Regions from separate parts of the Bradyrhizobium sp. CCBAU 51745 genome, predicted to be linked through region 1. Evidence: predicted binding sites of a transcription regulator. Region 1 holds the regulator's gene; each other region holds the start of a gene.

What was found. The regulator PhoB, encoded in region 1, activates phosphate uptake and scavenging genes when phosphate is short. The targets are predictions, from matches to a motif close to TGTCATNNANCTGTCAT.
Region 2: phnF (phosphonate metabolism transcriptional regulator PhnF) is a predicted target of PhoB. The motif match lies at 2,463-2,479, and genes of this name have one in related genera.
Region 3: XH98_RS34450 (DUF47 domain-containing protein) is a predicted target of PhoB. The motif match lies at 4,305-4,321, and genes of this name have one in related genera.
Region 4: XH98_RS10865 (RNA degradosome polyphosphate kinase) is a predicted target of PhoB. The motif match lies at 5,091-5,107, and genes of this name have one in related genera.

Annotation. Positions count from the first base shown of each region.
Region 1 covers NZ_LBJP01000007.1:430,323-438,024, forward strand. The annotation lists gene argF (ornithine carbamoyltransferase) at 1-161, opposite strand, end outside; gene XH98_RS09295 (aspartate aminotransferase family protein) at 161-1,363, opposite strand; gene XH98_RS09300 (GcrA family cell cycle regulator) at 1,831-2,343, shown strand; gene phoB (phosphate regulon transcriptional regulator PhoB) at 2,436-3,149, opposite strand; gene phoU (phosphate signaling complex protein PhoU) at 3,172-3,888, opposite strand; gene pstB (phosphate ABC transporter ATP-binding protein PstB) at 3,900-4,721, opposite strand; gene pstA (phosphate ABC transporter permease PstA) at 4,718-5,563, opposite strand; gene pstC (phosphate ABC transporter permease subunit PstC) at 5,565-6,554, opposite strand; gene pstS (phosphate ABC transporter substrate-binding protein PstS) at 6,742-7,702, opposite strand, start outside.
Region 2 covers NZ_LBJP01000003.1:467,953-475,654, reverse strand. The annotation lists gene phnE (phosphonate ABC transporter, permease protein PhnE) at 1-727, shown strand, start outside; gene phnE (phosphonate ABC transporter, permease protein PhnE) at 724-1,569, shown strand; gene phnF (phosphonate metabolism transcriptional regulator PhnF) at 1,700-2,428, opposite strand; gene phnG (phosphonate C-P lyase system protein PhnG) at 2,547-3,011, shown strand; gene phnH (phosphonate C-P lyase system protein PhnH) at 3,016-3,624, shown strand; gene XH98_RS04975 (carbon-phosphorus lyase complex subunit PhnI) at 3,629-4,744, shown strand; gene XH98_RS04970 (alpha-D-ribose 1-methylphosphonate 5-phosphate C-P-lyase PhnJ) at 4,741-5,637, shown strand; gene phnK (phosphonate C-P lyase system protein PhnK) at 5,630-6,427, shown strand; gene phnL (phosphonate C-P lyase system protein PhnL) at 6,436-7,134, shown strand; gene XH98_RS04955 (alpha-D-ribose 1-methylphosphonate 5-triphosphate diphosphatase) at 7,140-7,702, shown strand, end outside.
Region 3 covers NZ_LBJP01000091.1:329,936-337,637, reverse strand. The annotation lists gene XH98_RS34470 (hypothetical protein) at 1-152, opposite strand, end outside; gene XH98_RS34465 (peptide chain release factor 3) at 406-2,028, opposite strand; gene sugE (quaternary ammonium compound efflux SMR transporter SugE) at 2,195-2,509, shown strand; gene XH98_RS34455 (inorganic phosphate transporter) at 2,502-3,518, opposite strand; gene XH98_RS34450 (DUF47 domain-containing protein) at 3,618-4,262, opposite strand; gene XH98_RS34445 (branched-chain amino acid ABC transporter permease) at 4,420-5,388, opposite strand; gene XH98_RS34440 (branched-chain amino acid ABC transporter permease) at 5,390-6,253, opposite strand; gene XH98_RS34435 (ABC transporter substrate-binding protein) at 6,326-7,549, opposite strand; gene XH98_RS34430 (ABC transporter ATP-binding protein) at 7,639-7,702, opposite strand, start outside.
Region 4 covers NZ_LBJP01000008.1:33,424-41,125, forward strand. The annotation lists gene ndk (nucleoside-diphosphate kinase) at 1-394, shown strand, start outside; gene XH98_RS10855 (TerC family protein) at 429-1,286, shown strand; gene ppx (exopolyphosphatase) at 1,310-2,812, opposite strand; gene XH98_RS10865 (RNA degradosome polyphosphate kinase) at 2,828-5,017, opposite strand; gene XH98_RS10870 (DnaA ATPase domain-containing protein) at 5,154-5,831, opposite strand; gene XH98_RS10875 (CDP-alcohol phosphatidyltransferase family protein) at 5,945-6,487, opposite strand; gene purM (phosphoribosylformylglycinamidine cyclo-ligase) at 6,643-7,702, shown strand, end outside.

The sequences.
Region 1 (7,702 bases):
GGACGCTCGAAGATCATCGCCAGCGTCTTGCCTTCGAGCGGCCGCACCGGCTGATGCGCCTTCTGCTTCGCCTTCATGGCGGAGGAGGCCGCGAGCATGCTCTTGAGCTCCGACAGCGGCAGCTCGTTGATATCGAGGAAGTGCTTGGGTGCCTTGCTCATCAGCTTGCCGCCCGCTTGTTGCCTGACAGCGCCGTGCAGGCGCGCTCGAGCCTGACGATGCTCTCCTCGATTTCCGCCTCGGTGACGATCAAGGGCGGCAGGAAGCGCACGACATTGTCGCCGGCGCCGACGGTAAGCAGCTTCTCGTTGCGCAAGGCTGCGACCAGATCGCCTGATGGCACCACGGCCTTGATGCCGATCAAAAGCCCCTCACCGCGGATTTCGCTGACGATATCGGGATGACGGTCGATCACGGAGGCGAGCTTCTGCTTGAGCAGCAGCGACATCTTCTGCACGTGGTCGAAGAAGCCGGGCTTGAGCATGACGTCGAGCACGGCGTTCGCGGCCGCGATCGCCAGCGGATTGCCGCCGAAGGTCGAGCCGTGCGAGCCGGGGCCCATGCCGGCGGCCGCATCTGCAGTCGCCAGGATCGCACCGATCGGAAAACCGCCGCCGAGCGCTTTCGCCAGCGACATCGCGTCGGGTGTGACGCCGGTGCGGCGATGGGCGAAGAGATCGCCGGTGCGGCCCATGCCGGTCTGCACCTCGTCGAAGGCCAGCAGCAAGCCTTTCTCGTCGCAGAGCTGGCGGAGCGCCTTGAGGAAGGCTGATGTCGCCGGACGCACACCGCCCTCGCCCTGGATCGGCTCGATCAGGATGCCGGCGGTATGCGGGCCGATCGCCTTCTTCACGGCCTCGATGTCGCCATGCGGGATCTGGTCGAAGCCGTCCATCGGCGGACCGAAGCCTTCGAGATATTTTGCCGATCCCGTCGCGGCCAGCGTCGCGAGCGTGCGGCCGTGGAAGGCGCCCTCGAAGGTGATGATGCGATAGCGCTCCGGATGGCCCTTGGAGAAGTGATGATGGCGGACCAGCTTGATCACGCCCTCCAGCGCCTCGGCGCCGGAATTACAGAAGAACACGAAGTCGGCAAAGCTCTCATTGCAAAGACGCGCAGCGAGCTTCTCGCCGTCAGGGCTCTGGAACAGGTTCGACATGTGCCAGAGTTTCGTGGCCTGCTCCTGCAGCGCCTTGACCAGCGCCGGATGGGCATGGCCGAGTGCGTTGACCGCGACGCCCGAGGTGAAATCGAGATAGCGATCGCCATTGGTTGCGATCAACCAGACGCCTTCACCGCGCTCAAAACCGATATCGGCCCTGGCGAAAACGGGGAGCAAATGCGGCGCTGCGCTGTTGGTCATGACGATCTCTTTGGTGGTCACTTCGGATGTTTCGGACGGCCTGAACACGCATGGCGCAGCGCGTCATTTGGCCCGGAAAACGAAACGTGCCGCCTTTTAAGGGCGGCACGTGCGACTATCTTATGCTTGGCAATACGGGTGTCAATGCCGCCCGGAAAGCCTCGCGAAACGCTGAATCCGTAGTCTTGCGGTGGCGATTTTGCGGGATTTTCGCCACGGAACATGTGGAAGCGAGTCGGCGGACTCTTGCGCGTGAGTCACGGCATATTGTAGCGTTTGGCTTGTCAGATACGACATCTCGTGCAGCGGTTCTGATCCCAAAAGTCCTCATGTACCGGCGTAAACGTTCGGGCGCATCTGGCGCGCCCGGCGAGCCTTAAGGGATTCTGGCGGCACGGGTTTTTCGAAGCTTAGGCATTCGTCGTGAGGCCCCACAGATGGCTGGCGCCGGCGAAGGAAAGGATGCAATGACGGTTTTGACCTGGTCAGATGATCGCGTCGAGCAGCTGAAAAAGCTCTGGGAGGCCGGACTTTCGGCCAGCCAGATCGCCGCTGAGCTTGGAAACGTGACCCGCAACGCCGTAATCGGCAAGGTGCACAGGCTCGGCCTGTCCGGCCGCGCCAAGAGCCCCTCATCAGCAGCTCCGCGGCCGCGCAAGGCGCGTCCCGCACAGCACATGATGCGGGTGAGCCGCCCCATCGCGCGCGGCAACACCGCGCTGGCGCAGGCTTTCGAGATCGAGGTCGAGGCTGAACCTGTTACCTACGACAACGTTGTGCCGATGAGCCAGCGGCTCTCGTTGCTCGAATTGAACGAGGCTACCTGCCACTGGCCGGTCGGCGATCCCTCAAGCCCGGATTTCTTCTTCTGCGGCGGCAAGGCGCTCTCCGGCCTGCCCTACTGCGCCCAGCACTCGCGCGTGGCGTATCAGCCGGCGGCGGATCGCCGGCGGGCGCCGGCGAAGCCGGGCACGCGCTGAGTACTTGGTTCAGACGACATCGTCGCGGTACAGGCCGGGACGAAAAAAAGCGCGCCACCTGGCGCGCTTTTTTTTGTTTGCTGGCGGGCAGCTTAGCTTGAGGTCTGCTCAGCCTTCGCGAAGCGATCGTCGAGCGCGTAGCCCGCGCCGCGGACGGTGCGGATCGGGTCCTGCTCGCGGCCGAGATTGAGCAGCTTGCGCAGGCGGCCGATATGCACATCGACGGTGCGTTCGTCGATATAGATGTCGCGGCCCCAGACGCTGTCGAGCAACTGCTCGCGCGAGAACACCCGGCCGGGATGCTCCAGGAAGAACTCCAGCAGGCGATATTCGGTCGGTCCGAGATCGATCGGCCGGCCCGAGCGCGCCACGCGGCGCTTCTCGCGATCGAGCTCGATGTCGCCGAAGGCGAGCACGGTCGCGAGCCGCTCGGGGCTGGCGCGCCGCAGCAGGCCCTTCACCCGCGCGAGCAGCTCGGGCACCGAGAACGGCTTGACGATGTAATCGTCGGCGCCTGTGGCAAGGCCCCTGACACGCTCGCTCTCCTCGCCGCGCGCGGTGAGCATGATGATCGGCAGCTGCTTGGTGTCGGATCGCGTCCGCAACCGGCGGCACAGCTCGATCCCGGACAGGCCCGGCAACATCCAGTCGAGCACGATCAGATCGGGGATGTGCTCCTTGAGGCGGGTGTCGGCGTCGTCGCCGCGCATCACCGTCTCCACGTCATAGCCGTCGCCTTCGAGGTTGTAGCGGAGAAGCTCGGTCAGAGCTTCCTCGTCCTCAACCACCATAATGCGTGCGCCCATGGGCTCGTCGCTCCTTGCGTAATCAGGTGTTCGGGACCGTCGTGGCGAACGTCGTCATGTCGCCCTTCGGCCGCTTGTCGGTGATGGCCTGGCCTTCGATCATGTAGAACACGGTCTCGGCGATGTTGGTGGCGTGGTCGCCGATCCGCTCGATGTTCTTGGCGCAGAACATCAGATGGATGCAGAACGAGATGTTGCGCGGATCCTCCATCATGTAGGTTAGGAGCTCGCGGAACAGCGAGGTGCAGATGGCATCGACTTCCTCGTCGCCCTTCCACACCGCCATCGCTGCCGGCAGATCGTGCGCGGCATAGGCGTCCAGCACCGACTTGACCTGCTGCTGCACGAGGTCGGTCATGTGCTCGAGGCCGCGGAACAGCTTGAGCGGATGGAAATCCGTCTCCAGCGCCGCGACGCGCTTGCCCATGTTCTTGGCGAGGTCGCCGATGCGCTCGAGGTCGGTCGCAACCCGCATGGCGCCGACGATTTCGCGCAAGTCCACCGCCATCGGCTGGCGGCGCGCGATGGTCAGCACGGCGCGCTCCTCGATCTTCTTCTGCAGCGCGTCGAGCTCGGCATCGATGGTGACGACGCGCTGGCCCAGCGCGACGTCGCGGCGGATCAGCGCATCGACGGAATCGACGATCATGCGCTCGGCGATGCCGCCCATCTCGGCGACCAGGCGGGTGAGCTCCTGAAGGTCGGTGTCGAAGGCTTTTGCGGTATGTTCGGAAGCCATGTCCTGTCTCCTCAGCCGAACCGGCCGGTGATGTAATCCTGCGTGCGCCGGTCCGACGGCGACGTGAAGATCTTGCTGGTGTCGTCGAACTCGATCAGCTCGCCGAGATACATGAAGGCGGTCTTGTCGGAGACGCGGGCCGCCTGCTGCATGTTGTGGGTGACGATCGCGATGGTGTAGTTCTCGGACAGTTCCTGGATCAGCTCCTCGACCTTGGCGGTCGAGATCGGATCGAGCGCCGAGCAGGGTTCGTCGAACAGGATCACTTCAGGCCGCACCGCGACGGTGCGGGCGATGCAGAGGCGCTGCTGCTGGCCGCCCGAGAGCGACAGGCCGGAGGCGTTGAGCTTGTCCTTGACCTCGTTCCACAGCGCGCCGCCGCGCAGCGCCTTCTCGACGCGGTCGTCCATCTCGGACTTCGAGATCTTCTCATAGAGGCGGATGCCGAAGGCGATGTTCTCGTAGATCGTCATCGGGAACGGCGTCGGCTTCTGGAACACCATGCCGACGCGGGCGCGCAGCAGGTTGAGATCCAGCTTGGGGTCGAGGATGTTGGTCTGGTCCAGCATCAGCTGACCGGTGACGCGTTGGCCCGGATAGAGGTCATACATCCGGTTGAAGATGCGCAACAGGGTCGACTTGCCGCAACCGGACGGGCCGATGAAGGCGGTGACGCGGTTGGTGCCGAGCGTCAGATTGATGTTCTTCAACGCCTGGTGCTCGCCGTAATAGAAGTTGAGGTTGCGCACCGTCACCTTGGCCGGAGCTTCCGGCAGCGGCTGCTGCGAGGCGAGGTGCGCGTTGGAGCTCACGGATACGGACAAGTCGGTCATTTTGCGGTCCTCTCGGCACCGAGGATGCGGGCGCCAATGTTCAGGGCAAGCACGGTGAGCGTGATCAACAGCGCACCGCTCCAGGCGAGCTGCTTCCAATAGGCGTAAGGGCTCTGGACGAAATTGTTGATGGTGACGGGCAGGTTCGCCATGGTCTTGTTCAGGCCGAGGCTGAAGAACTGGTTCGACAGCGCGGTGAAGAGCAGCGGCGCGGTTTCGCCGGCGACGCGGGCGGTGGCGAGCAGCACGCCGGTGATGAGGCCGGAGCGGGCCGCACGATAGGCGATCCGCTTGATCACCAGCGAGCGCGGCAGGCCGAGCGCGGAGGCGGCCTCGCGCAGCGCGTTCGGCACCAGCAGCAGCATGTCCTCGGTCGTGCGCAGCACCACCGGGATCACGATGACGGCGAGCGCGAGCGAGCCTGCGATCGCCGAGAAGCCGCGCATCGGCACCACCACCGCGCCGTAGATGAACAGGCCGATGATGATCGAGGGCGCCGACAGCAGGATGTCGTTGATGAAGCGGATCACCGAGGTCAGCTTGTCGTTACGGCCGTACTCGGCGAGATAGGTGCCGGCGAACAGGCCGAGCGGCGCGCCGATGCCGACGCCGATCACGGTCATGATCAGTGAGCCGACGATGGCGTTGCGCAGGCCGCCTTCGGTCGAGCCCGGCGGCGGGGTATCGGCGACGAACAGGTCGAGGTTGAGGCCGGCAATGCCGTTGTAGAGCAGCGTGAGCAGGATCAGCGCGAGCCAGGTGACGCCGACGGCGGCGGCGCCAACGCAGAGCCCTCGGACGATGATGTCCTTGCGGCGGCGGCGTACATAGATCGGGTTCATGTTACTTCCCCGCCTTCGTTTCCAGACGCAGCAGCATCAGCCGGGCGGCGGCGAGCACGAAGAACGTCAGCACGAACAGCAACAGGCCGAGCAGGATCAGGCCGGACTGGTGCAGGCCGTCGCTCTCGGCGAACTCCGATGCGATCGCCGCCGAGATCGTGGTGCCAGGCGCGAAGATCGATGACGAGATGCGGAACGAGTTGCCGATGATGAAGGTCACCGCCATGGTCTCGCCGAGCGCACGGCCCAAGGCCAGCATGACACCGCCGATGACGCCGACACGGGTGTAGGGGATCACGACGCTGCGCACCACTTCCCAGGTGGTGCAGCCGACGCCGTAGGCGGCCTCTTTCAGCACCGGCGGCACGGTCTTGAACACGTCGACCGAGATCGAGGTGATGAAAGGCAGCACCATGATCGCCAGGATCAGCGCGGCATTGAACAGGCTGAGATAGGACGGGGGACCTGCGAAGACCGCGCCCAGCACCGGGACGCCGTCGAAGATCTTGATCATGAAGGGCTGGAAGGTGTTGGCCAGGAACGGCCCCAGCACGAAGAAGCCCCACATTCCGTAGATGATCGAGGGAATGCCGGCGAGCAGCTCCACCGCCATGCCGATCGGGCGGCGCAGCCATTGCGGGCAGAGCTCGGTCAGGAAGATCGCGATGCCGAGACCGACGGGAATGGCGATCAGCATCGCGATGAAGGAGGTGACAAGCGTGCCGTACATCGGTCCCAGCGCGCCGAGCACGGGCGGATCGGCCGACGGCGCCCAGCGCTGCGTCCACAGGAACGCAAAGCCGTATTCCTTCATCGCCGGGAAGGCACCGACGATCAGCGACAGGATGATGCCGCCAAGGATGAGGAGCACCGAGATCGCGGAAAGCCGCGTGATCCAGTAAAAGGTGACATCGCCGAGCTTGAACGCGCTCAAGGCCTTGGCGCGATCATAAGGGCCAGCGTCGTCGATTACATCGCTCTGAACAGCCATTTCTGCCACGCCGATCCCCTGTATTACGCTATCTGCATGCCGCCGATAAGGAGCGGTCTTGTCGACGATTTGTCCCGCGTCATTCCGGGATGGTCCGAAGGACCAGACCCGGAATTTCGAGATTCCGGGTTCGCTCGCCACGCTCGCGCCCCGGAATGACGGGGCACGAGCGTCGGACTTCAGAGCTTTAGCTCTTGATCTCGGCAGACCAGGTCTTCTCGATCTGCTGGACGACGCTGTCCGGCATAGGGATGTAATCGAGCTCCTCGGCTGCCTTGGCGCCGTTCTTGAAGGCCCAGCGGAAGAACTTGATGGCTTCCTGCGAGGCCGCCTTGTCGGTGGCATCCTTGTGCATGAGGATGAAGGTCGCCGCCGTGATCGGCCAGGACTTGTCGCCGGGCTGGTCGGTCAGAATGACGTAGTAGCCGGGCGCCTTGGACCAGTCGGCATTGGCGGCGGCCGCCTGGAAGGCCTCGGTGGCGGGCTCAACGGTCTTGCCACCCTTATTGACCATCTTGGTGTAGGTCAGCTTGTTTTGCTTGGCGTAGGCGTACTCGACATAGCCGATCGAATTCTTGGTCTGGCCGATGTTGCCCGAAACGCCTTCGTTGCCCTTGGCGCCGACGCCAACCGGCCATTCGACCGCGGTGCCCTCACCGACCTTGCTCTTCCAGTCCGCGCTGACCTTGGAGAGATAGTTGGTGAAATTGAAGGTGGTGCCCGAACCGTCCGAGCGGCGAACCACGGTGATCGCCTCCGACGGCAGCTTCACGTTCGGATTGAGCTTCTTGATCGCGCCGTCGTCCCACTTGGTGATCTTGCCGAGATAGATGTTGGCGAGCGTCTCGCCGTCGAACACCATCTCGCCAGGCTTGACGCCTTCGAGGTTGACGACCGGAACGATGGCGCCCATCACCATCGGCCACTGGGCAAGGCCGTCCTTCTCGAGCTGCTCGGCCTTGAGCGGCATGTCGGTGGCACCGAAGGTCACGGTCTTGGCCTGAATCTGCTTGATGCCGCCGCCGGAACCGATCGACTGGTAGTTCAGACCGTTGCCGGTCTCCTTCTTGTAGGCATCAGCCCACTTCGAATAGATCGGGAACGGGAACGTCGCACCTGCGCCGGTGATGTCGGCAGCGAACGCCGCC
Region 2 (7,702 bases), on a different contig from region 1:
GCGCACCTTCTTCACTTATTTCGGCAACTTCGTCAGCTACTTCAATCGCATCCTCACTCTCGACAGCGGCCAGCGGGTCTGGACCGATCTCGGCGAGTGGTTCTGGGGCCTGCACAAATGGCTGAAGCTGCTCGGCGAGACGCTGCTGATCTCCTATGTCGGCACGCTGATCGGCGCCGTTCTTGCCTTCCTGCTCAATTTCTTCTCCGCCGAGAACACCTCGCCCGCGCCCTGGCTGCGCTTCACCGTCCGGCGCCTGCTTGAGTTCGCGCGCACGGTGCCAGGCATCGTGTTCGCGCTGATCTTCGTCATGGCCTTCGGCCTCGGTCCGGTCGCGGGCGTGCTCGCGATCGCGATTCATTCCACCGGCGCGCTCGGCAAGCAGTTTTCCGAGATGGTCGAGAACGCCGACATGAAGCCGGTCGAGGGCATCCGCTCCACCGGCGCGAGCTGGGTGTCGTGCATGCGCTTTGCGATCCTGCCGCAGGTCTCGGCGGGTTACGCCAGCTACGCGCTGCTGCGTTTCGAGATCAATGTGCGCGAGGCCTCGGTGATGGGCTTTGTCGGCGCCGGCGGCATCGGGCAGGAGCTGATCGTCGCGATCCGAAAATTCTACTACTCCGACGTCAGCGCCATCCTCGTGACCATCATCGTCACGGTGTTCCTGATCGACATCACCACCGGCTGGGTGCGCGGCCGCCTGTTTGGCAAGGAGGCGCGGAATTGAATAAGCCGCAGGACGTCAACACCGAGAAGCTCCGCGCGCGCTACCCTGACGTCTTCGACCGTCCGGTATCGGCACGCCTGGCGACGCCGGCGATGCTCATCGCGGCTCTTGCGATCTTCGTGTTCGGCCTGGTCGATCTCGATTTCTCGCCGGCGCGTTTCATCTCGGGCCTAAGCCAGCTCGGCTGGATCAGCATGATGATGATGCCGCCCGATCCCGGATCGTCGCTCCCGCTCTATCTCAAAGCGCTGGGCGAGACGCTGTCGATCGCGCTGCTCGGCACCACGCTGGCCGCCTTGCTGGCGCTGCCCGTCAGCCTGCTTGCGGCCCGCAATATCGTCCCTAACATCGTCCGTTTCCCGGTGCGGCGGTTCCTGGATTCGATCCGCGGCGTCGATACGCTGATCTGGGCGCTGGTGTGGATCAACGTGGTCGGGCTCGGCCCGTTCGCCGGCGTTCTCGCGATTGCCGTGGCGGATTTCGGTGCGTTCGGAAAGCTGTTCTCGGAGGCGATCGAAGGCGCCGATCAGAAGCAGGTCGAGGGCATCCGCGCCTCCGGCGGCGGCGCGCTGCACGAGATCCGCTTCGGCCTGATGCCGCAGGTGCTGCCCGTCATCGCCGGCCAGGTGCTGTATTTCATCGAATCGAACACGCGCTCGGCCACCATCATCGGCATCGTCGGCGCCGGCGGCATCGGCCTCCAGCTCGCCGAGCAGATCCGCGTGCTGGAATGGCAGAAGGTGTCGTTCCTGATCCTGATGATCCTGGTCGCCGTCGCGGGAATCGATTTCATCTCGGGCAAGCTGCGCTTTGCGATCATTGGTAAGCGGGCGGTGGCCTGAGCACCGCTGCTTTAGGGTGGGCAAAGCAAAGCGTGCCCACCATCTCTAGCGATCGAGAAAGACGTGGGCACGGCGCAAGAGCGCCTTTGCCCACCCTACGCTCCGTTTTCCTGGAGAGAGCGAGCTCCCCCTACGGCTCCACCAAAAACTCCACCCGCTCTGCGGCAAAGCGCGAATGCTTCGTCACCAGCGGCTTGCCCTCGAGATCGAGGTCGGTCGCGTCGACCACCAGGATCGGCCGTCCCAGCGGCAGATCGAGCCGCGCGGCATCGGTCGCATCGACGATGCCGGCGGTGATCCTGGTGGCGCCGCGGCGGTAGTCGCGGATCCCGTAGTGCTCGAGCATCTTCGTCATCGAGCGCGTGGCTGAGAACACCGTGCCGGCGCCCGGAAATCGCTCCGCCGACAGCCAGGTGGTGGAGACGCAGATCGGCGTGCGGTCGGCGAGGCGGATGGCTTCGATCCGCACCAGCGGCGCGCCGGTCTTCACGCCCAATTCCCGTGCAAGCTCGCGCGTTGCGGCATCCTCTGACGCCTCGATCAGCCGGCCATGCGGCTCGCGGCCCTCGGCGCCGACGATCTCCGAGAAGCGCGTGCGCGAGCGCAAGGGATAAGCCAGCTTCTGCGCCTCGACATAGGTTCCGCTGCCGCGCTCGGCGCGCACGATGCCGCGTTCGGCAAGGGCTGCGAGCGCGCGCCGCACGGTGTGGCGGTTGACGCGATAGGTTTCGGCGATCTCCATCTCGCCCGGCAATTTGTCGCCGGCGGCAAAGCGGCCGTCGGCGATGCCGCGCTCGATGCCGTCGGCAACGAGGCGCCACAGCGCGACGCCCGAGGAAGCGGTGTCCTGCATGCTCATCTCGGCGATCAGCCTAGCCCTAAAATCACACGCTTGTCACGAAACAGTCATGGCGTTTCCGTATGAAGTTGTCTATTATCATAGACAACTTCAATTCGGCAAGTTTGGTGGAAGGCCGGTGGATTCGGTGACCCAGCACAATACCCAGCAAGCCCAGCGCAAGGCCGCCATGGCCGTGCTGGCGCACGCGGAGGCGGGCGAGATCGCCGCTTGCCTCCGCACGATTCCATTGCCCGGCCATCAGGATTTGCGCGAACCGGAGAACGGCCTGGTGATGCTGCGCGGCCGAGTCGGCGGCGATGGCGCGCCGTTCAATCTCGGTGAGGCGACCGTGTCGCGCGCTGCGGTGCGGCTTGCCAGCGGCGAGGTCGGCTTCGGCTACACACTCGGGCGCAACAGTGAGAAGGCGCGGTTGATCGCGCTGTGCGACGCGCTGGTGCAGTCGCGCGATTTCGGCGCCGCCGTCGAGCGCGACGTAATCGCTCCGTTGCGTGAGCAGCTTATGGTCAGACGCAAGCAGCAGGCCGAAGAGACCGCTGCGACCAAGGTTGATTTCTATACCATGGTGCGCGGTGAAGGGTGAGGCCATGACAACGATTGCGGAACTGCCGCCGGGATTCGCCGACAAGGTGTTGTCGGCGCAATCGACCTTTCGCTCGGTCATGGACGCAATGGCACGGCCCGGCACGGTCCAGCGCATCGTGCCGATTGCGGGAACGCCCGATACGATGATGCGCGGCACCGCCGCGATTGCGCTGACGCTGTTCGATCACGACACGCCGCTATGGCTCGATGCGCGCATGGCCGAGAGCACCGACGTCCTGAAATGGCTCAAGTTTCACACCGGTGCGCCGGTGGTGCAGGATTCGTCGATCGCAGCCTTCGCGCTGATCAGCGACGGCGTGTTGCTGCCCAATCTTGCGCGGTTCGCGCTCGGCACCAACGAATACCCGGATCGTTCGACCACCGTGATCATTCAGGTCGAGAGCCTGGACGCAGGACAAAACTTCGAGCTCCGCGGTCCCGGCATCGACTGCGTCGCGACGCTTGAGGCGTCGTTCAAGCCCTTCGACCTGTTCGAGCAGCTGCGCTTCAACGAGACGCTGTTTCCGCGCGGCATCGATTTGGTGCTGGTCGCCGATGATGCCGTGGTCGCGATCCCGCGCACCACGCGCGTCGCGAGCAAGGGAGGCTAGGGGCATGTATGTCGCAGTCAAAGGCGGCGAACGCGCCATCGAGAACGCCCATCGCCTGCTCGCCAATGCCAGGCGCGGCGATCAAAACGTCGCGGAAATCTCGCTCGACCAGATCTCCGAGCAGCTTGGCCTCGCCGTCGATCGCGTCATGAGCGAGGGCTCGCTCTATGACCGCGAACTCGCGGCTCTCGCGATCAAGCAGGCGCGCGGCGATCTGATCGAGGCGATCTTCCTGGTCCGGGCCTTCCGCGCCACCCTGCCGCGCTTCGGCGCCAGCGAGCCGGTCGACACTGGCGCGATGCGGGTGCAGCGGCGGGTGTCCTCGACCTTCAAGGACATTCCCGGCGGCCAGATCCTCGGGCCGACCTTCGACTACACGCATCGCCTGCTCGATCCCTCGCTCGCCCAGGGTTTTGTGCCGGAAGCGCCGGCCGTGGCCGAAGCCTCAACGGCGCCGACGCCGCGCGTGACCGACATTCTCGGCCGCGACGGGCTGATCGAATCCTCGCCACAGGCCGAAGATGGCGCCAGCGTCGGCGATCTCACGCGGGAGCCGCTGAACTTTCCGGCGGACCGCGACCTGCGCCTGCAGAATCTCGCGCGCGGCGACGAAGGCTTCTTGCTGGCGATGGGCTACTCCACCCAACGCGGTTACGGCCGCAACCACCCCTTCGCCGGCGAGATCCGCTTCGGCGAGGTCGAGGTCGAATTCACAGCCGAAGACGTCGGCTTCGCCGTGCCGCTTGGTTCGATCGAACTGACCGAATGTCAGATGGTCAACCAGTTCAAGGGCTCGGCAGCCGAAGCGCCGTGTTTCACCCGCGGCTATGGCCTCGCCTTCGGCCAGAGCGAGCGCAAGACGATGTCGATGGCGCTTGTCGATCGGGCGCTGCGTGCCCGCGAGCTCGGAGAAGAGGCCCTCGCCCCGGCGCAAGATGAAGAATTCGTGTTGTCGCATTCGGACAACGTGCAGGCGACCGGATTCGTCGAGCATCTGAAGCTGCCGCATTACGTCGACTTCCAGTCCGAGCTTGGCCTCTTGCGCAAGCTGCGCAAGGAATTTGCCGCAGCTTCCGCCGAGGCCAATACGGCCGATGCCATGAAGGAGGCCGCGGAATGAACGCGCCCGCCTACAACTTCGCTTATCTGGACGAGCAAACCAAGCGGATGATTCGCCGCGCCATCCTGAAGGCGATCGCGATTCCCGGTTATCAGGTGCCGTTCGCCAGCCGCGAGATGCCGATGCCCTATGGCTGGGGCACCGGCGGCGTGCAGGTGACCGCCGCGATCCTGGGGCCGGAGGACGTGCTGAAGGTGATCGACCAGGGCTCGGACGACACCACCAACGCGATCTCGATCCGCAAATTCTTCGCCAGGACCGCGGGCGTCGCCATCACGACGTCGACCCTTGATGCCACCGTGATCCAGACCCGTCACCGCATCCCGGAGACCGCGCTGCACGAAAAGCAGGTGCTGGTCTATCAGGTGCCGATTCCTGAGCCGCTGCGCTTCCTCGAGCCGCGCGAGACCGAGACCCGCCGCATGCACGCACTCGCCGAATATGGCCTGATGCATGTGAAGCTTTATGAGGACATCGCCCGCTTCGGTCACATCGCGACTGCCTACGCCTATCCGGTCAAGGTGAACGCGCGCTACGTGATGGACCCGTCGCCGACGCCGAAATTCGACAATCCGAAGATGGACAATTGCCCGGCCTTGCAATTGTTCGGCGCCGGCCGCGAGAAGCGCATCTACGCGATCCCGCCTTACACTCAGGTGGTGTCGCTCGATTTCGAGGATCACCCGTTCGAGCCGTATCGTTTCAACGCGCCCTGCGCGCTGTGCGGCGCCGAAGACTCTTATCTCGACGAGATCGTCACCGATGACAAGGGCAGCCGCATGTTCGTCTGCTCCGACACCGACTATTGCGAGGGCCGTCAGGCCGCCGGCCATCACGGTGCCCTGAGCGCTGCGCCCTACAAGGACAAGGCGCCGGAGGCATCCAATGGCTGATCAGGATATTCAGGAAGCCGATCAGCCGTTGCTGATCGCAAACTCCCTCAGCAAGTCCTACGGCCGCATCGCCGCCTGCCGTGACGTGTCGTTCGCGCTCTATCCGGGCGAGGTGTTGGCGATCGTCGGCGAATCCGGCTCCGGCAAGTCGACATTGCTGCAAATGCTGTCGGGCCAGCTCGCAGCGAGCGACGGGCAGGTATTCTATCGGATGCGCGACGGCGTCACCCGCGATCTCGCCTCGCTCGGCGAGGCCGAGCGTCGCCTCTTGTTTCGCACCGATTGGGGCTTTGTGCATCAGGACCCCGCGCAGGGCCTGCGCATGGCGGTCTCGGCCGGCGCCAATGTCGGCGAGCGCTTGATGGCCGTGGGCTGGAATCACTACGGCCGGATTCGCGAGAGTGCCTCCGACTGGCTCACCCGTGTCGAGATCGACGTCGCCCGCATCGACGATGCGCCGCGGACCTATTCCGGCGGCATGCGCCAGCGCCTCCAGATCGCGCGCAATCTCGTCACCGGGCCGCGGCTGGTGTTCATGGATGAGCCGACCGGCGGCCTCGATGTCTCCGTGCAAGCGCGCCTGCTCGATCTCCTGCGCAATCTCGTCGCCGAGTTGCATCTCGCGGTCGTCATCGTCACCCACGATCTCGCGGTGGCGCGTCTCCTCTCGCATCGCGTGATGGTGATGAAGGGCGGCCGCGTCATCGAGACAGGTCTCACCGACCAGGTGCTCGACGATCCGCGTGAGCCCTATACCCAGCTCCTTGTCTCCTCGATTCTGCCGCCATGAGCTCTGCAATGACCGCCATGATCGACATCGCCGATGCCGGCAAGACCTTTACGATGCACCTGCAAGGCGGCATCGAGCTGCCTGTCGTGCGCGGCGTGACCTTTCAGGTCCAGCCGGGCGAGTGTGTCGTGCTGTCCGGCCCGTCAGGCGCCGGAAAATCCTCGATCCTGAAGATGATCTTCGGCAATTACCGCTGCGATTCCGGCCGCATCGGCATCCGCCATCGCGGCGAGGTGATCGATCTCGCCACCGCTGAGCCACGGCAAGTGCTCAACGTCCGCCGCGCCACCATCGGCTATGTCAGCCAGTTCCTGCGCGCGGTGCCGCGTGTGGCCACTATCGATGTCGTCGCCGAGCCGCTGATCGCAGGCGGCGTGACTCGCGCCGATGCGCAAGCGCGCGCCGGTGAGCTGCTGCATCGCCTCAACATTCCTGAAAGGCTCTGGCAGCTGCCGCCCGCGACTTTCTCCGGCGGCGAGCAGCAGCGCGTCAACATCGCGCGCGGCTTCATCTCGGACCTGCCGATCCTGCTGCTGGACGAGCCGACAGCTTCGCTCGACGCTGCCAACCGCACTGTGGTGGTCGCGCTGGTGGCCGAGAAGAAGCGCCAGGGCGTCGCCATGGTCGCCATTGTCCATGACGACGAAGTCAGGCATTTGATTGCCGACCGCATCGTCGACGTCACCAGCTTTGCCGCCGCGGCCTGAAGGACATGGAAATGAAGCCGAAGGACACAGTGATTGCCAACGCCAGGATCGTGCTGGCGGACCGGGTGATCGAACAGGGCTGGCTTGCGCTTGCCGACGGACGCATCTCCGGGATCGGTGAGGGCAGGGCGCCCGCGGGTGCGGAGGATGCCGGCGGCGATCTGATCATGCCCGGCCTGATCGAGCTGCACACCGATCATCTCGAAGCGCATTACGTGCCGCGCCCAAAGGTATTCTGGAATCCCGTCGCGGCCGTGATCTCCTATGACGGCCAGCTTGCGACCTCAGGCATCACCACCGTGTTCGACTCGCTCCGTGTCTGGCGCGAGGACGGCGCCGAGGAGGTCGATGGCCGCGCCGGCGTGCTCGCTGCGGCCATCACGACCGCGCGCGATTCGCATCTGTTGCGCGCCGACCACTTCCTGCATCTGCGCTGCGAAATCCCGATGCCGAGCGTGGTCGAGGAAGCCAAGGAGCTGATCGACCGGCCCGACGTCAAGCTGATGTCGCTGATGGACCATACCCCCGGCCAGCGCCAGTTCCGCGATGAAGTGAAGCTGCGCGACTA
Region 3 (7,702 bases), on a different contig from region 1:
AGCGGACTGCAATAGGACGGCGTGCAGGGCCTGAAATCGAGCACACTGCACGGCTCATGCGCAAACGGAACTGGATTGATCCGGCGACGCTGCGCGTCAGCGGCAACGGTCGATATCGCCAACAGCAGGAAAAGGAGGATGCCGCGCCACATGCTTTAGGCCCGCGAGGTCATGTGAGCGAAACGTGGCACCGTCTGTGGGACCGTCAAGCCCGCGGGCGTTCACATGCTCGCGTGTGCCCCGCTGTCGTCGTCCGGCTCGACCGGGCGACCCAGTACTCCGAGACGGCAGTGATTGAATCGATGGGCTGCGGCCTACTGGATGCCCCGGTCAAGCCGGGGCATGACAGCGGAGGGTGTGGCTGCGCAGTGTGTGTCCCCCCGCGGCGGTGGGCGCAGGAGCACCCTACCCCTTCTTCTTGACGTCCTTGACGTTGGTGAACTCGATGCCCTCGGCACGCTCCTTGGTGTAGCCGAGATAGAACTCGTTCCGGGCGAGGTACACGGGATCGCCGTCGACGTCATCGGCGATGCTGGAGGTATTGGCGGCGATGAAGGCGTCGAGTTTCTTGCGATCCTCCGAGGAGACCCAGCGCGCGAGCTGGAACTCGCTGACCTCGAACTCGACCGGCAATGAATATTCCGCCTCCAACCGCGCCTTGAGCACGTCGAGCTGCAGCGCGCCGACCACCCCGACCAGCGCCGGTGCGCCGTCGCGCGGACGGAACACCTGCACGACGCCCTCTTCCGACATCTGCTGAAGCGCTTCCTTCAGCTTCTTCGCCTTCATCGCGTCGGTGAGACGGACGCGGCGAACGATTTCGGGTGCGAAGCTCGGCACGCCGACGAAATTGAAGTCCTCGCCTTCGGTCAGCGTATCGCCGATGCGCAGCGTGCCGTGATTGGGAATGCCGACGACGTCGCCGGCAAAGGCCTCGTCCGCCACCGAACGGTCCTGGGCAAAGAAGAATTGCGGGCTCGACAGCGGCATGCTCTTGCCGGTGCGTACCAGCTTTGCCTTCATACCGCGACTGAGCTTGCCGGAGCAGAGGCGCGCGAACGCGATGCGGTCGCGGTGGTTCGGATCCATGTTCGCCTGGATCTTGAACACGAAGGCGCTCATGCGCGGATCGGTCGCCTCGACCTTGCGCTGGTCGCTGTCCTGCGCGCGTGGCTCGGGAGCGAACTTGCCAAGACCTTCGAGCAGGTCGCCGACGCCGAAATTGCGCAGCGCGCTGCCGAAATAGACCGGCGTCAGATGGCCCTCGCGGAATGCCTCGAGCTCGAACGGCTTCGAGGCCTCGGTGACGAGCTCAAGCTCCTCCTTCACCGCAGACGCATCGAGATTGGCGTTGAGCTTGGCGAGCTCGGCAATCTCGATCTGCTGCGCAGCGCCAGTCTTGGCGCCCCCGCCTTCGAGCAGACGCACACCGCCGTTGATGACGTCATAGGTACCGAGGAAGTCGCGTCCCCGGCCGACCGGCCAGGTCATCGGCGTGGTGTCGAGCGCCAGCGTCTTCTCGATCTCGTCGAGCAGCTCGAACACGTCGCGGCTCTCGCGATCCATCTTGTTGATGAAGGTGATGATCGGGATATCGCGAAGGCGACAGACCTCGAACAGTTTTCGCGTCCGCGCCTCGATGCCTTTGGCGGCGTCGATCACCATGACCGCGGAATCCACCGCGGTGAGCGTACGGTAGGTGTCTTCCGAAAAGTCTTCGTGGCCTGGCGTGTCCAGCAGGTTGAACACGAGGCCCTCGAACTCGAAGGTCATGACCGAGGTCACGACCGAGATGCCGCGCTCGCGCTCAATCTTCATCCAGTCCGAGCGGGTGTTGCGGCGCTCACCCTTGGCCTTGACCTGGCCGGCGAGATTAATGGCGCCGCCAAACAGCAGCAGCTTTTCGGTCAGCGTGGTCTTACCGGCGTCCGGATGCGAGATGATCGCAAAGGTGCGCCGCCGCGATACTTCAGCGGCAAGCGGGGAACGGGCCGGCGATTCGGCTGCGGTGGCGGCAATGTCGGACATGGCGGGAGCGTTTGGCAGGGAAAATGGCCCGGATCAAGCCTGATGTGGTGATTGCGCAGCCCTTCGGCCAGCCCCATATCGGCCCTGGCCAAATTGGTTTGGGGGAGGACGGCCTTCCTGCTCATCAGCCTAGCGGGGACGGCCCTGCCGTGAATGGAGGGTCGTCATGGCCTGGAGCATCCTGTTCGTCGCCGGTCTTCTCGAGATCACCTGGGCGATCGGCCTCAAATACACCGAGGGTTTTACCAGATTGGTTCCCTCCGTCATCACGCTCGCGGCCATGGCCGGCAGCGTGATCCTGCTCGGCATCGCCCTGAAGTCGCTGCCCGTTGGAACTGCCTATGCGGTCTGGACCGGCATCGGCGCGGTCGGCACGGCAACGCTTGGCATCTTCCTGTTCGGCGAGCCGGCCACGGCGCTTCGCCTCGGCAGCATCGGGCTGATCGTGGCGGGCATCGCCGGGCTGAAGCTCGTTACTTGAAGAGCTGGACCGCCCACCAGCTCAGTGCCGCGACGACGGCTGAGGCCGGGATCGTGATGACCCAGGCATAGACGATCGAGCTCGCCACGTTCCAGCGCACCGCCGAGACGCGGCGCGCTGCACCGACGCCGACGATGGCGCCGGTGATGGTGTGGGTGGTCGAGACCGGCACGCCGAGGAACGTCGCCATGAACAGCGTCGCCGCGCCGCCAGTCTCGGCGCAAAAGCCCTGCATCGGCGTCAGCTTGGTGATGCGCAAGCCCATGGTGCGGACGATACGCCAGCCGCCCATCAGCGTGCCGAGAGCCATCGCGGCCTGGCAGGACAGCACCACCCAGAACGGCACCGAGAATTCGCTGCCGAGTTGACCCTGCGAATACAGCAGCACGGCGATGATGCCCATCGTCTTCTGCGCGTCATTGCCGCCGTGGCCGAGCGAATAGAGCGAGGCCGAGGCGAATTGCAGAATGCGGAAGGCGCGGTCGACCGCGAACGGCGTCGAGCGTACCGAGAGCCATGACACGACCGCGACCAACATCATTGCGAGCAGAAAGCCCACCAGCGGCGATAGCACGATCGCAAGCACGGCCTTGGACAGACCGCTCCACACCGCCGCCGAGATTCCCGCCTTGGCCATGCCGCCGCCGACAAGGCCGCCGATCAGCGCATGCGAGGACGAGGAGGGAATGCCGAGCCCCCAGGTCACGAGATTCCAGACAATGGCGCCGACCAGCGCCGCAAAGATCACCTGGGCGTCGACGATGGCGGGATCGATGATGCCGGTACCGATGGTTTGGGCGACGTGCAGGCCGAACACCATGAAGGCGACGAAATTGAAAAACGCGGCCCAAAACACCGCGAATTGCGGCCGCAGCACCCGGGTCGAGACGATGGTCGCGATCGAATTGGCGGCGTCGTGCAGGCCGTTCAGGAAGTCGAACAGCAGCGCGACGGCGATCAGTCCGACCAGGACGGGAAGACCCAGAGGGCCCAAGACGGCAGCATCCACGGCGCGGCCCCTGCTCTAAGCTTTGCACATGATCTCCGCGCAAACGCATTCCGCGTTTGTCGCGAAGGAAAACCGCTGCACACTTTTCCGGATCATGCGCTACACTTGCTCAATGACGATGCTGTTGATCTCGTTCGCGACATCGTCGAAGCGATCGGCCACTTTTTCAAGGTGATCATAAATCTCGACGCCGACGATGAAATCCATCGCGTTACCGGTGCGATGCTTGAGGAACAGCTCCTTCAGGCCGATGTCGTGGAGATCGTCGACACGGCCCTCGAGCTTGGTCAGTTCCTCCGTGATCGCGGTCAGCATTGCCACGTTCTTGCCGATCTGCTGCATCAGCGGCAGCGCGCGGCCGACCAGATTGGCGCATTCGATCAGCAGCGCGCCGATCTCGCGCATCGGCGGCTCGAAGATGCGGACCTCGAACAGCATCACGGCCTTGGCCGTTTGCTGCATCTGGTCGATGGCATCGTCCAGCGAGGTAATGAGGTTCTTGATGTCGCCCCGGTCGAACGGCGTAATGAAGGTGCGGCGCACCGCCGTCAGCACCTCGCGGGTGATGTTGTCGGCATCGTTCTCGAACTGGCTGACGCGCTGGCAATAGACCGGCGTCTCCTCGCCGCCGTTCAGCACGCCCTGGAGCGCGATGGCGCCCTGGATAACGGTCTGGGCATGGCGGTCGAACAGGTCGAAGAACCGTTCTTCCTTGGGCAGGAAAGCGCGAAACCAACGCATCATGGGGATAGTCTACCTGGTGCAAATGACCCGGTCCGGGCGGACCGTCACGCAACCGTCATAGACCATTTTCGCCTCGTGCGCGTGTCATCTCACGCCCGCCAGGCGGGATCATCCACCGGATTTACTTCCACATGAAAACTTATGTTATATCAGTATCTTAGAGAGATCTCCGAAAGTAATGCGCGATTTCGCCGATGACGCCACGGCGGAAGGTGAGCACGCAGATCACGAAGATCGAGCCTTGGATCACCGTCACCCACTGGCCGAAGCCGGCCAGATATTGCTGCATGGCGATGATGACGAAGGCGCCGACCACGGGACCGAAAATGGTCCCGAGACCGCCGACAAGCGTCATCAGCACGACCTCGCCGGACATCGACCAGTGCACGTCGGTGAGCGAGGCGTTCTGCGCCACGAACACTTTCAGTGCACCGGCGAAACCCGCCAGCGTCCCCGACAGGACGAACGCCAGGAACTTGTACTGGTCGGTCCGATAGCCCAGTGAGATCGCACGCGGCTCGTTCTCGCGGATCGACTTCAGGACCTCGCCGAAGGGCGAGTTGATGATGCGGTAGATCAGCAGGAAGCCGGCGAGGAAGCCGACCAGCACGACATAGTAGAGCACGGTCGGCTTGGACAAATCGAGCACGCCGAACATGTGCCCCTGCGGGATGCCCTGGATGCCGTCCTCGCCATGGGTGAACGGCGCCTGGAGGTAGATGAAATACAGCAGTTGCGACAGCGCCAGCGTGATCATCGAGAAGTAGATGCCCTGGCGGCGGATCGAGATATAGCCCGTGACGAGCGAGAGCGCGAAGGCCGCGACAATGCCGACGAGGATGCCGAGTTCCGGCGGCAGTGCCCACACCTTCAGGGCGTGCGCGCTGCAATATCCGGCGGTGCCGAGGAACATCGCGTGTCCGAAGGACAGCAAGCCGCCGTAGCCGATCAACAGGTTGAAAGCGCAGGCGAGCAGCGCAAAGCACAGCGCCTGCATCACGAAGAACGGATACACGCCCGTAAACGGCACCGCAGCCAGCAGCAGCGCCATCACCGCGAACAAGACCATCTCGTCACGCATGGCGCGCGGCGTGACCCGCAGTGTATCGTCCGTCAAGGCTGTCATGTCAGGCTGCCCTTCCCGTCAATCCCGTTGGCTTCACCAGGAGCACAAGCACCATCAGCACGAACACGACGGTGTTGGAGGCCTCGGGGTAAAAATACTTGGTCAGGCCCTCGATCACACCGAGCGCAAAACCGGTGATGATGGAGCCCATGATCGATCCCATGCCGCCGATCACCACCACCGCAAACACAACGATGATGAGGTCGGCGCCCATCAGCGGCCGCACCTGGTTGATCGGCGCCGAGAGCACGCCGGCGAGCGCGGCAAGGCCGACGCCGAGGCCGTAGGTGAGCGTGATCATGCGCGGCACGTTGATGCCGAAGGCGCGGACCAGCGTCGGATTTTCGGTTGCGGCGCGCAGGTAAGCGCCAAGCCGCGTCTTCTCGATCAGGAACCAGGTGGCCAGACACACCACCAGCGAGAAGATGACGACCCAGCCGCGATAAACGGGTAGGAACATGAAGCCGAGATTCATGCCGCCCTTGAGCTGGTCCGGAATGGCGTAAGGCAGGCCGGAGGAGCCGAAATAGTTCTGGAACACGCCCTGCACGATCAGCGCGATGCCGAAGGTCAGCAGCAGGCCGTAGAGGTGATCGAGCCCGGTCAACCACTGCAGCATGGTCCGTTCCAGGATCATGCCGAAGATGCCGACGATGACCGGCGCCAGCAGCAGCGCCCACCAGTAACTGATGCCGCCGATGTTCAGCAGGAAATAGGCGACGAAGGCGCCCATCATGTAGAGCGCGCCGTGGGCGAAATTGATGATGTTGAGCATGCCGAAGATCACGGCAAGCCCGAGACTGAGCAGCGCGTAGAACGAGCCGTTGATCAGTCCCACCAGTAGCTGTGCGTAAAGAGCCTGCATCGATCTCGCACCCGGTCCCTTCGGCGTTCCCAAAGTAGCGCCCGCCGGCTTACGGCCGGCGAGCTGTTGGTCTTACTTCTTGAGCAGCGCGCACTTGCTCTCGGAGAGCGGCGTGAAGGCCTGATCGCCCGACACCGTGCCGACGAGCTTGTAGAAGTCCCACGGTCCCTTGGACTCGGAGGGCTTCTTCACCTCGAACAGATAGGCGTTGTGGATGGTGCGGCCGTTGGGCTGGATCTCGCCCTTGCCGAACAGATCGTCCTCGGTCGGCATCGACTTCATCTTCTCGACGACCTTGACGCCGTCATGCGGATTACCGCCAAGCGCCTCCAGCGCCTTGAGATAGTGGCGTACGCCGGCATAGACGCCTGCCTGCACCATGGTCGGCGGAGCGCTGTTCTTCATCTTTGCGGCAAAGCGCTTGGAGAAGGCGCGGGTCTTGTCGTCCATGTCCCAGTAGAACGTCTCGGTGAAGTTCAGGCCCTGCGCGGTCTCCAGACCAAGCGCCTTGACGTCGGTGAGGAACAGCAGCAGCGCTGCGAGCTTCTGGCCGCCCTTGCCGATACCGAACTCGGCAGCCTGCTTGATCGTGTTGGTGGTATCACCGCCGGCATTGGCAAGGCCGATGATCTTGGCCTTGGAGGCCTGCGCCTGGAGCAGGAACGAGGAGAAGTCCGGCGTGTTGAGCGGATGCTTGACCCCGCCGACCACCTTGCCGCCATTGGCGGTGACGACCGAGGTGGTATCGCGCTCCAGCGCCGCACCGAAGGCGTAGTCCGCGGTCAGGAAGAACCAGGTGTCGCCACCGGCCTTCACCAGCGCCTGGCCCGTGGTGTGGGCGAGCATGTAGGTGTCGTAGGTCCAGTGCACGGTGTTCGGCGAGCACTGCGCGTTGGTGAGGTCCGAGGTCGCCGCACCGGAATTGATGTAGACGCCGTTCTTTTCCTTGACGACGTTGTTGACGGCGAGCGCCACGCCCGAATTCGGCACGTCGACGATGACGTCGACCTTGTCGACGTCGAACCACTGCCGCGCGATCGCGGTGCCGATGTCCGGCTTGTTCTGGTGATCGCCCGAGATCACGTCGATCTTCCAGCCCTTCGCGGCGAGGCCGGAATCCTCAACTGCCATCTGCGCGGCGAGCGTCGAGCCGGGGCCGCCGAGGTCGGCGTACAGGCCGGACTGATCGGACAGCGCGCCGATCTTGACGGCCTTGTCCTGCGCGGACGCTTCGCCTGCTGCGGCGAAGGTGAGCGCGGTGGTCAGCAGCAATGACGCAATCGACCTGGTCTTCATGCAACTTTCCTTTTTGAATTTTCTCGTTGGCAGTTCTTCGGCTTCAGCATGGTCTCTTCGGAGAACGCTACGCACTTCCTGATCATGCCCTAAACACCGAGATAGGCGTGGAGCTTGTCCATGTTGGCGGCAAGCTCCGAATTGGAAAATCCG
Region 4 (7,702 bases), on a different contig from region 1:
CAAGCCCGACGCCACCGCGCGTAACCTGACCGGCGCCGTGAACGCCGTGATCGAGAAGGCGGGCCTGCGCATCGTCGCGCAGAAGCGCATCCGCATGACCAAGGAACAGGCCGAGACCTTCTACGCCGTCCACAAGTCCCGCCCGTTCTTCGGCGAGCTCGTCGAGTTCATGACCTCGGGCCCGGTCGTCGTTCAGGTGCTGGAAGGCGAGAGCGCCGTCGCCAAGTACCGCGACGTCATGGGCGCGACCGATCCGTCCAAGGCGGCCGACGGCACCATCCGCAAGCTCTACGCCAAGTCGATCGGCGAGAACTCGGCTCACGGCTCGGATGCTCCGGAGACCGCCGCGATCGAGATCGCGCAGTTCTTCTCGGGCAACGAGATCGTCGGCTAACCAGCCGGCAGGTTAGGTCGACAGGGGACTCATTGTGAACTGGCTCGGGCAGATCTTCGATCCCGCCACGATCGGGGCATTCTTCACCCAGTTCCGCAATGAGATGGCCGAGCCGACCTTCTGGATCGCGGTCGGCAAGATCATCTGGATCAACGTCCTGCTCTCCGGCGACAACGCGCTGGTGATCGCGCTTGCCTGCCGCGGCCTCAAGCCGCGGCACCGGCTGTGGGGCATGGTGCTCGGCGCCGGCGCCGCGGTGCTGCTGCGGATCATCTTCACCGGCATCGTCGCTAGCCTGATGGCGCTGCCGTATCTGAAGCTGGTCGGCGGCCTCGCACTGATCGTGATCGCGGCCAAGCTGGTGGTGCCTGAGAACGAGGAGGAGGACGTCGAATCCGCCTCGCATCTGTGGCAGGCGGTGCAGATCGTCGTCGTCGCCGACATCATCATGAGTCTGGACAATGTCATCGCGGTCGCCGCCGCCGCCAATGGCAGCGTGCCGCTGCTGGTGCTCGGTCTCGCCATCTCGGTGCCGCTGATTGTCGCGGGCGCTGCGCTGATCATGGCACTGCTCGCAAAACTGCCGATCCTGGTGTGGGCCGGCGCGGCGCTGCTCGGCTGGATCGCCGGCGAGGTGATCGCGACCGATCCCGGGGTAGAGCCGAAGCTGCATTCGCTCTCCGAAGGTCCGTTCGGCGCCTCGCTGGACCGGATGCTCGGCACTCTGCATATCCCGCCGCAATTCGCCCACGGCGGAGATGGCGCTGAATATCTCTGCGCCGCCCTCGGCGTCGTCGTCGTGCTGCTGGTCGGCGCGATCTGGCGCCGGCGCAGCCTGCATGCCGCTGCGCTCGAAGCCTCCGAGGCGCATGCCAAGGCGTCTGCCGAGTAAGAAAGGCGTCTGCCGAGTGAAATCTACCGCCGCACGATCGACCCCGATCGTCCGATCAGGCGGGCGAGCTGCTTGAAGCGGCTGCCGACGCGGTCGGCGACGAGATCACCTAACCTGTGCTCGAACACCAGCATCAGCTTGCGCCCATGGCTGCGGAAATGCGTGGCGGGCAGTACGCCCGGGCGCGCCGCCGAGATCAGATGCGCGACGCGGAAGGCCGCGCCAAGCAGGCGGGCGCGCTCGAGCTGGGCCGGCGTCAGCAATTCCTGCACGGTCAGCGGCGGCTGGTTCTCTTCGCTGAGGCCAGCATAGCGATAGAATACCGACAGGCCGATGAAGGCGCGCTCGCGATGGTCGATCGCTCCGAAATTGGCGTTGACCACGAGGCTCAGCGTCTGCTCGCCGCGATGATCGGGATGGACGCGCCAGCCGATGTCGGACAGAAGGCAGGCAGTATGGCGCAGGCGACGGTCTTCCTCGGTCTCGCGCAGCTTCACCACGCGCGCGAGGTGATCGGTCCAGGCGATCAGCTCACGGGCGTGCTTGGCCGAGCGCGACAGCAGCTGGTTGAGCTCCTCCGCCGCGCAGATCAGCCCGTCCTTGTTGCGCTCGGACTCCGGCAGCTTCTCGTGCAGCAGGCCTTCGCGCACGCCGAAGGTCGAGAACACGATGGTCTTCGGCTTAGCAACGCGGATGATGTGCTCGAGCACGAGTGCTGCGTAGGTGAGGAGCGGGCGCCGCGCATCCGCGACGACCTCGATGTCGGCGAGCATGTTGGCGGCGGCGAGGCGCCGCAGTCGGCGGGCAAAATCGAGCGCCTCGGCCGCTTGTATGGAATAGCCGTGCATCACCTGCAGCGGATAGCCGCTCTGGATGATGTGGATGCGCGCAAGCGCGCGCCAGGTGCCGCCGACGGCGTAGAAGGTGCGGCCGCGACCGGTGGCGAGCTGGTCGACCTCGTCAATCGCCTCGCGCACGATGCGATCGGCGCGCTTCAGCGATTTGTGCGCGAGGTCCTGGAGCGCGAGGCCGCCGAGCGGCAGCGTCACGCCGCTGCGCACGCTGTTGCCGCGTACGTCGATCAGTTCGAGCGAGCCGCCGCCGAGATCGCCCACGATGCCGTCGGGACGGTGAATACCGGAGATCACACCGAGCGCCGACAGCTTTGCTTCGCGCGGTCCCGAGAGGATCTCGATCTTCACGGCGCAGATGCGCTCGGCTTTTGCGATGAAGTCGGGGCCGTTGGAAGCATCGCGGCAGGCGGCGGTCGCGATCGCGAACACGCGGCCGACCTGCATCACGCGGCACAGCGCGCGAAAGCGCTTCAGCGACGTCAGCGCCTTGTCGACGGCGTCAGGCGCGAGCAGGCCCGTGCTCTGCACCTCGCGCCCGAGGCCGCACAGCGTCTTTTCATTGAAGATCGGAATCAGGCTCCGCGCCAGCGCCTCGTAGACGACGAGACGAACCGAGTTGGAGCCGATGTCGATGACCGCGACGCTAGCGCCACGCTTGCGCGGCCGTTTCAAGGCGAGGATCTCCGGTCAGGACTGATGGCGTTCGTTCCGGCGCGTGAGACGGCGCGGCGAGGATTCCTTGAGCGACTTTCCACGGCCAGACAGACTCGGATTTGTCATGAAGTAATTGTGCACGTTGAAAGGCTCTTCGCCCTTCGCGGCCTTCATACGCGTTGAGGACCCGTCCGGCAACAATTGCCAGCTCTGCTCGTTGTCCTTGAGATTGGCGACCATGATCTGTTCGAGAACCTGCTGATGCACCGTCGGATTTTGCAGCGGACACAGCACCTCGACCCGGCGGTCGAGGTTGCGCGGCATCATATCCGCCGACGAGATATACACAGCCGCTTTCGCGCTCGGCAGGCCCTGGCCCATGCCGAAGCAATAGATTCGGCCGTGTTCCAGGAATCGTCCGATGATGGACTTGACGCGGATATTCTCCGACAGGCCGGGAATGCCGGGGCGCAGGCAGCAGATACCGCGGACCACGAGCTCGACCTGCACGCCGGCCTGTGAGGCTTCATAAAGCGCATCGATGATATCAGGATCGACGAGCGCATTCATCTTCATCCAGACCGCGCCGGGCTTGCCGTGACGGGCGTGCTCGGTCTCGCCCTGGATGTGCTCGATGATGCGCTTGCGCAAGGTCAGCGGCGACACCGCCATCTTTTCCAGATCACTCGGCGCGGCGTAGCCGGTGATGAAGTTGAACACGCGCGCGGCGTCGCGGCCGATGGTTGGTTCCGAGGTGAAGTAGGACAGGTCGGTATAAATACGCGCGGTGACCGGATGATAGTTGCCGGTGCCGGTATGGACGTAAGTGGTGAGGCTGCCGCCCTCGCGGCGCACCACCATCGAGAGCTTGGCGTGCGTCTTCAATTCGAGGAAGCCGTAGACGACTTGCACGCCGGCCCGTTCGAGGTCGCGCGCCCAGCGGATGTTGGCTTCTTCGTCGAAGCGCGCCTTCAACTCGATCAGCGCGGTGACGGACTTGCCGGCTTCGGCAGCTTCGGCGAGCGCGCGCACGATCGGCGAGTTGTTGGAGGTGCGGTAGAGCGTCTGCTTGATCGCGACGACGTCGGGATCGCGCGCGGCCTGTTGGAGAAATTGCACCACCACGTCGAAGGATTCGTAAGGATGATGGACGATCAGGTCCTTTTGTCTGATAGCCGCGAAGATATCGCCGCCATGCTCGCGCACGCGCTCGGGATGGCGCGGCACGTAAGGGGTGAATTCGAGATCAGGCCGGTCGAGCCGGGTGAGTTGCGACAGCTCGTTCATGGCAAGCACGCCGTCGACCAGGAATACCTCGTCGTCGGCCGCCGACAGCGCGTGCTGCACGAAGTTGCGCAGTTCTTCCGGCATCTTGGCGTCGATCTCAAGCCGGATCACCGATCCGCGGCGACGCCGCTTCAGCGCGGTCTCGAACAGGCGGACGAGGTCTTCGGCTTCTTCCTCGATTTCGAGCTCGGAGTCGCGGATGATGCGGAAGGCGCCCTGGCCGTGGAGACTGTAGCCGGGGAACAGGCGGTTGATGAACAGGCTGGTGGCCTGCTCCAGCGAGATCAGGCGGACCTTGCTCTCGGCCGGCAGGCGGATGAAGCGGTCGATCTTGCCGGGCATGCGGATCAGCGCGTTCATCGGCTTGCCATCAGCCTCGCGCGTCAGCTGGAGTGCGATGGTGAAGCCGAGGCTCGGGATGAACGGGAAGGGGTGGGCCGGATCGATCGCCAGCGGCGTCAGCAGCGGGAACACGTTGTTGAGGAAATACTCCTCGAGCCAGGTTCGCTCCGCCTTGGTGACGTCCTTACCGTCGACCAGCGCGATGCCGACGTCGGCCAGCGTGCCGCGCAACTCACGCCAGATCGCCTGCTGATCACTGGCAAGTTGCGAAACCGTGCGGTTGATCAGCGCCAGCTGCTCGGACGGGGTCAGCCCGTCAGGGGCACGCTCGGCAATGCCCTCGCGGACCTGCGCCTTGATGCCGGCGACGCGGACCATGAAGAACTCGTCGAGGTTATTGGCTGAGATCGACAGGAATCGCACCCGCTCCAGCATGGGGTGGCTGGGGTTGACCGATTCCTCCAGGACGCGACGGTTGAAATGCAGCCAGGACAACTCGCGATTGATGAATCGCTCGGGGCTTGAGGCGATCGCCGGCAAGCCCCCGGTTTCCGTGGCTTTCTCCTTTGTTTCAACAGCTTGCGCGGAATCCATGAGAAGTCGGTCCATCCATTTCGCCCCAATTTGCGACTTATGCGCAAAACCGGCCGGAGCATGTGTTAATGCGATGACGTTTCGATGACATTGATGTTCCGCCGCCGCGCCGCGCCGCGTCAAGCGGGCCCGGCGCTCAGGCGTCCCGAAGCAGCTCGGCGGCCAGCGCCCTTGTGACGGGACGGCCGAGCCGCAGCGCCTCGCTGTCGAGCTGTTCCACCGCGCGCCGTGCGGCGGCCGAGGAGCGCTCCAGCCGGGTCGCAAGGTAGCTCACGACAGCCTCGTCCACGGTGAGCTGGCGATCGGCACAGAACTTGACGATCAGGCCGCGGAACAGCTGGTCATCCGGTGGCGCGAGCGAAATCACGGGGATCGTCCGCAGCCGGGAGCGCAGGTCGCGGAGCTCGACCTCCACCGCCGCGGGCGCCTCGCGACCGGTGAACAGCACATAGGCGCCGTCCTCGCGGGCCAGGTTCATCAGATGGAAGAGAGCACGCTCGTCAAAATCACCAGCCTTGAGATCCTCAACGACCAGCGCGCCGGTCGCAAGCGCGCCGGGGACGGCGGCGGCACTCAGGGCGCCGGCTGTGGTCGAGCGGGCGCCTGATTCCTCGGCCCAGATCGCGGCGAGATGGCTTTTGCCCGAGCCTTCCGGGCCGGCGAGCCACATGATCCGGTTGGGCCATTCCGGCCAGCTGTCGATCAGGGCAAGACCGGCGGCATTGGCTGGGCCCTCGAGGAAATTGTCCCGGCTGAGGCTCTCCGCATGTGGAAGCGAAAACGCCAATTGTCGGGGATGAACGCGGCCTGCCACGCTTGCTTTGCTCCTTACCGGCGCGCCGGCATTGTCTGACGAGAATGGACTTATGTCTGACGAGAATGGACTTATTCGATCGGGAGTTGGCCTTTTGCTGGGCCGCACCCCTCTCATTTGGCTTCGATCGTGCTCATGTGCCGCAGCCACTCCACGAGATAGAGCGACACCGAGGACAGGGTGAACACCGTGACGAGCCCCATCAGGATTATATCATACGGCGACGACCTGAAGCCGAAGGCGAGGGCGGCCAGCACCAGCGCCGCATACGCGACCTGTGCCGCTGTGTTTAGCTTGGATACTTTCGACGGCCTCATCTCGACCGGCTTGTCGAATAGCCAGGACACGATCACCGCAGTGACGATCATGATGTCGCGGGATACCACCAGGATCACGATCCAGCGCGGGATGTCGCCCCAGATGCCGAGCGACAGGTAGATCGACACCAGCAGCGCCTTGTCGGCCAGCGGATCGAGCAGGGCGCCGAGCTCGCTGGTCATGTTGAAGCGCTTGGCCAAAAAGCCGTCGACGGCGTCGCTGATGCCTGCGATCAGGAAGACGGCGAACGCCACCTCCATTTGGCTCGACACGATGGCCCAAACGATGATCGGGACCAGCATGATGCGGCCCAGGGTAATAATGTTTGGAATACTCACACGGCGCTTCCCGGCACCCGACCTGACCTTGAATCCGACCTCTAAGAGGCTGAACCGGTTGATATCTCTACATAGTATAGGGCGGGGCGCCACGCTTGCCATTGCGCATCCCCGGAATTCGACGTAACCAGCCGCAAACCCACTGGAAATCGGGCATGACCGACCGCAAAAACGGCCTCACTTACGCCGATTCAGGCGTCGATATCGACGCGGGCAACCGCCTGGTCGACCTGATCAAGCCGATGGTGCGCGCCACCGCCCGGCCGGGCGCGGATGCCGAGATCGGCGGATTCGGCGGCCTGTTCGACCTCAAGGCGGCCGGCTTCAAGGACCCCGTCCTGGTTGCGGCCACTGACGGTGTCGGCACCAAGGTCAAGATCGCGATCGAGACCGGCCTGCATGGCGGGGTCGGCATCGACCTCGTCGCCATGAGCGTCAACGACCTCGTGGTGCAGGGCGCCGAGCCGCTGTTCTTCCTCGACTATTTCGCTTGTGGCAAGCTCGACCCGGAGGCCACCGCCGCCATCGTGGCAGGCGTCGCCGAGGGCTGCCGCGAGTCCGGCTGCGCCCTGATCGGCGGCGAGACCGCGGAGATGCCCGGCCTCTACAAGGACGGCGACTACGACCTCGGCGGATTTGCCGTCGGCGCGGCCGAGCGCGGCACGCTATTGCCGCGCAAGGACATCGCCGCGGGCGATGCCGTGATCGGTCTTGCCTCGTCGGGCGTGCATTCCAACGGCTTCTCGCTGGTGCGCAAGATCGTGGAACAGTCCGGCCTCGGCTTCGAGGCGCAGGCGCCATTTGCCCCTGTTATGACGCTCGGCGGCGCGCTACTGACGCCGACGAGGCTCTACGTCAAATCCTGCCTGAGGGCGATCCGCGAGACCGGTGCAGTGAAGGGCCTTGCCCATATCACCGGCGGCGGTTTCACCGACAACATTCCGCGCGTGCTGCCTGCAAATCTTGGCGTCGGCATTGATCTGGCACGCCTGCCGGTGCTGCCGGTGTTCAAATGGCTGGCCGCCCAAGCCGGCATCGCGGAGCTCGAAATGCTCCGGACCTTCAACTGCGGCATCGGCATGGTCGCGATTGTCGAGCCCGAGAGGGTCGATGAGGTGGTGCGGGTCTTCACTGATGCCGGCGAGACCGTAGCTCAGCTCGGCACCGTGATCCCGGCCGAGGGCGAGCACCGCGTCGTCTATAACGGCCACCTCG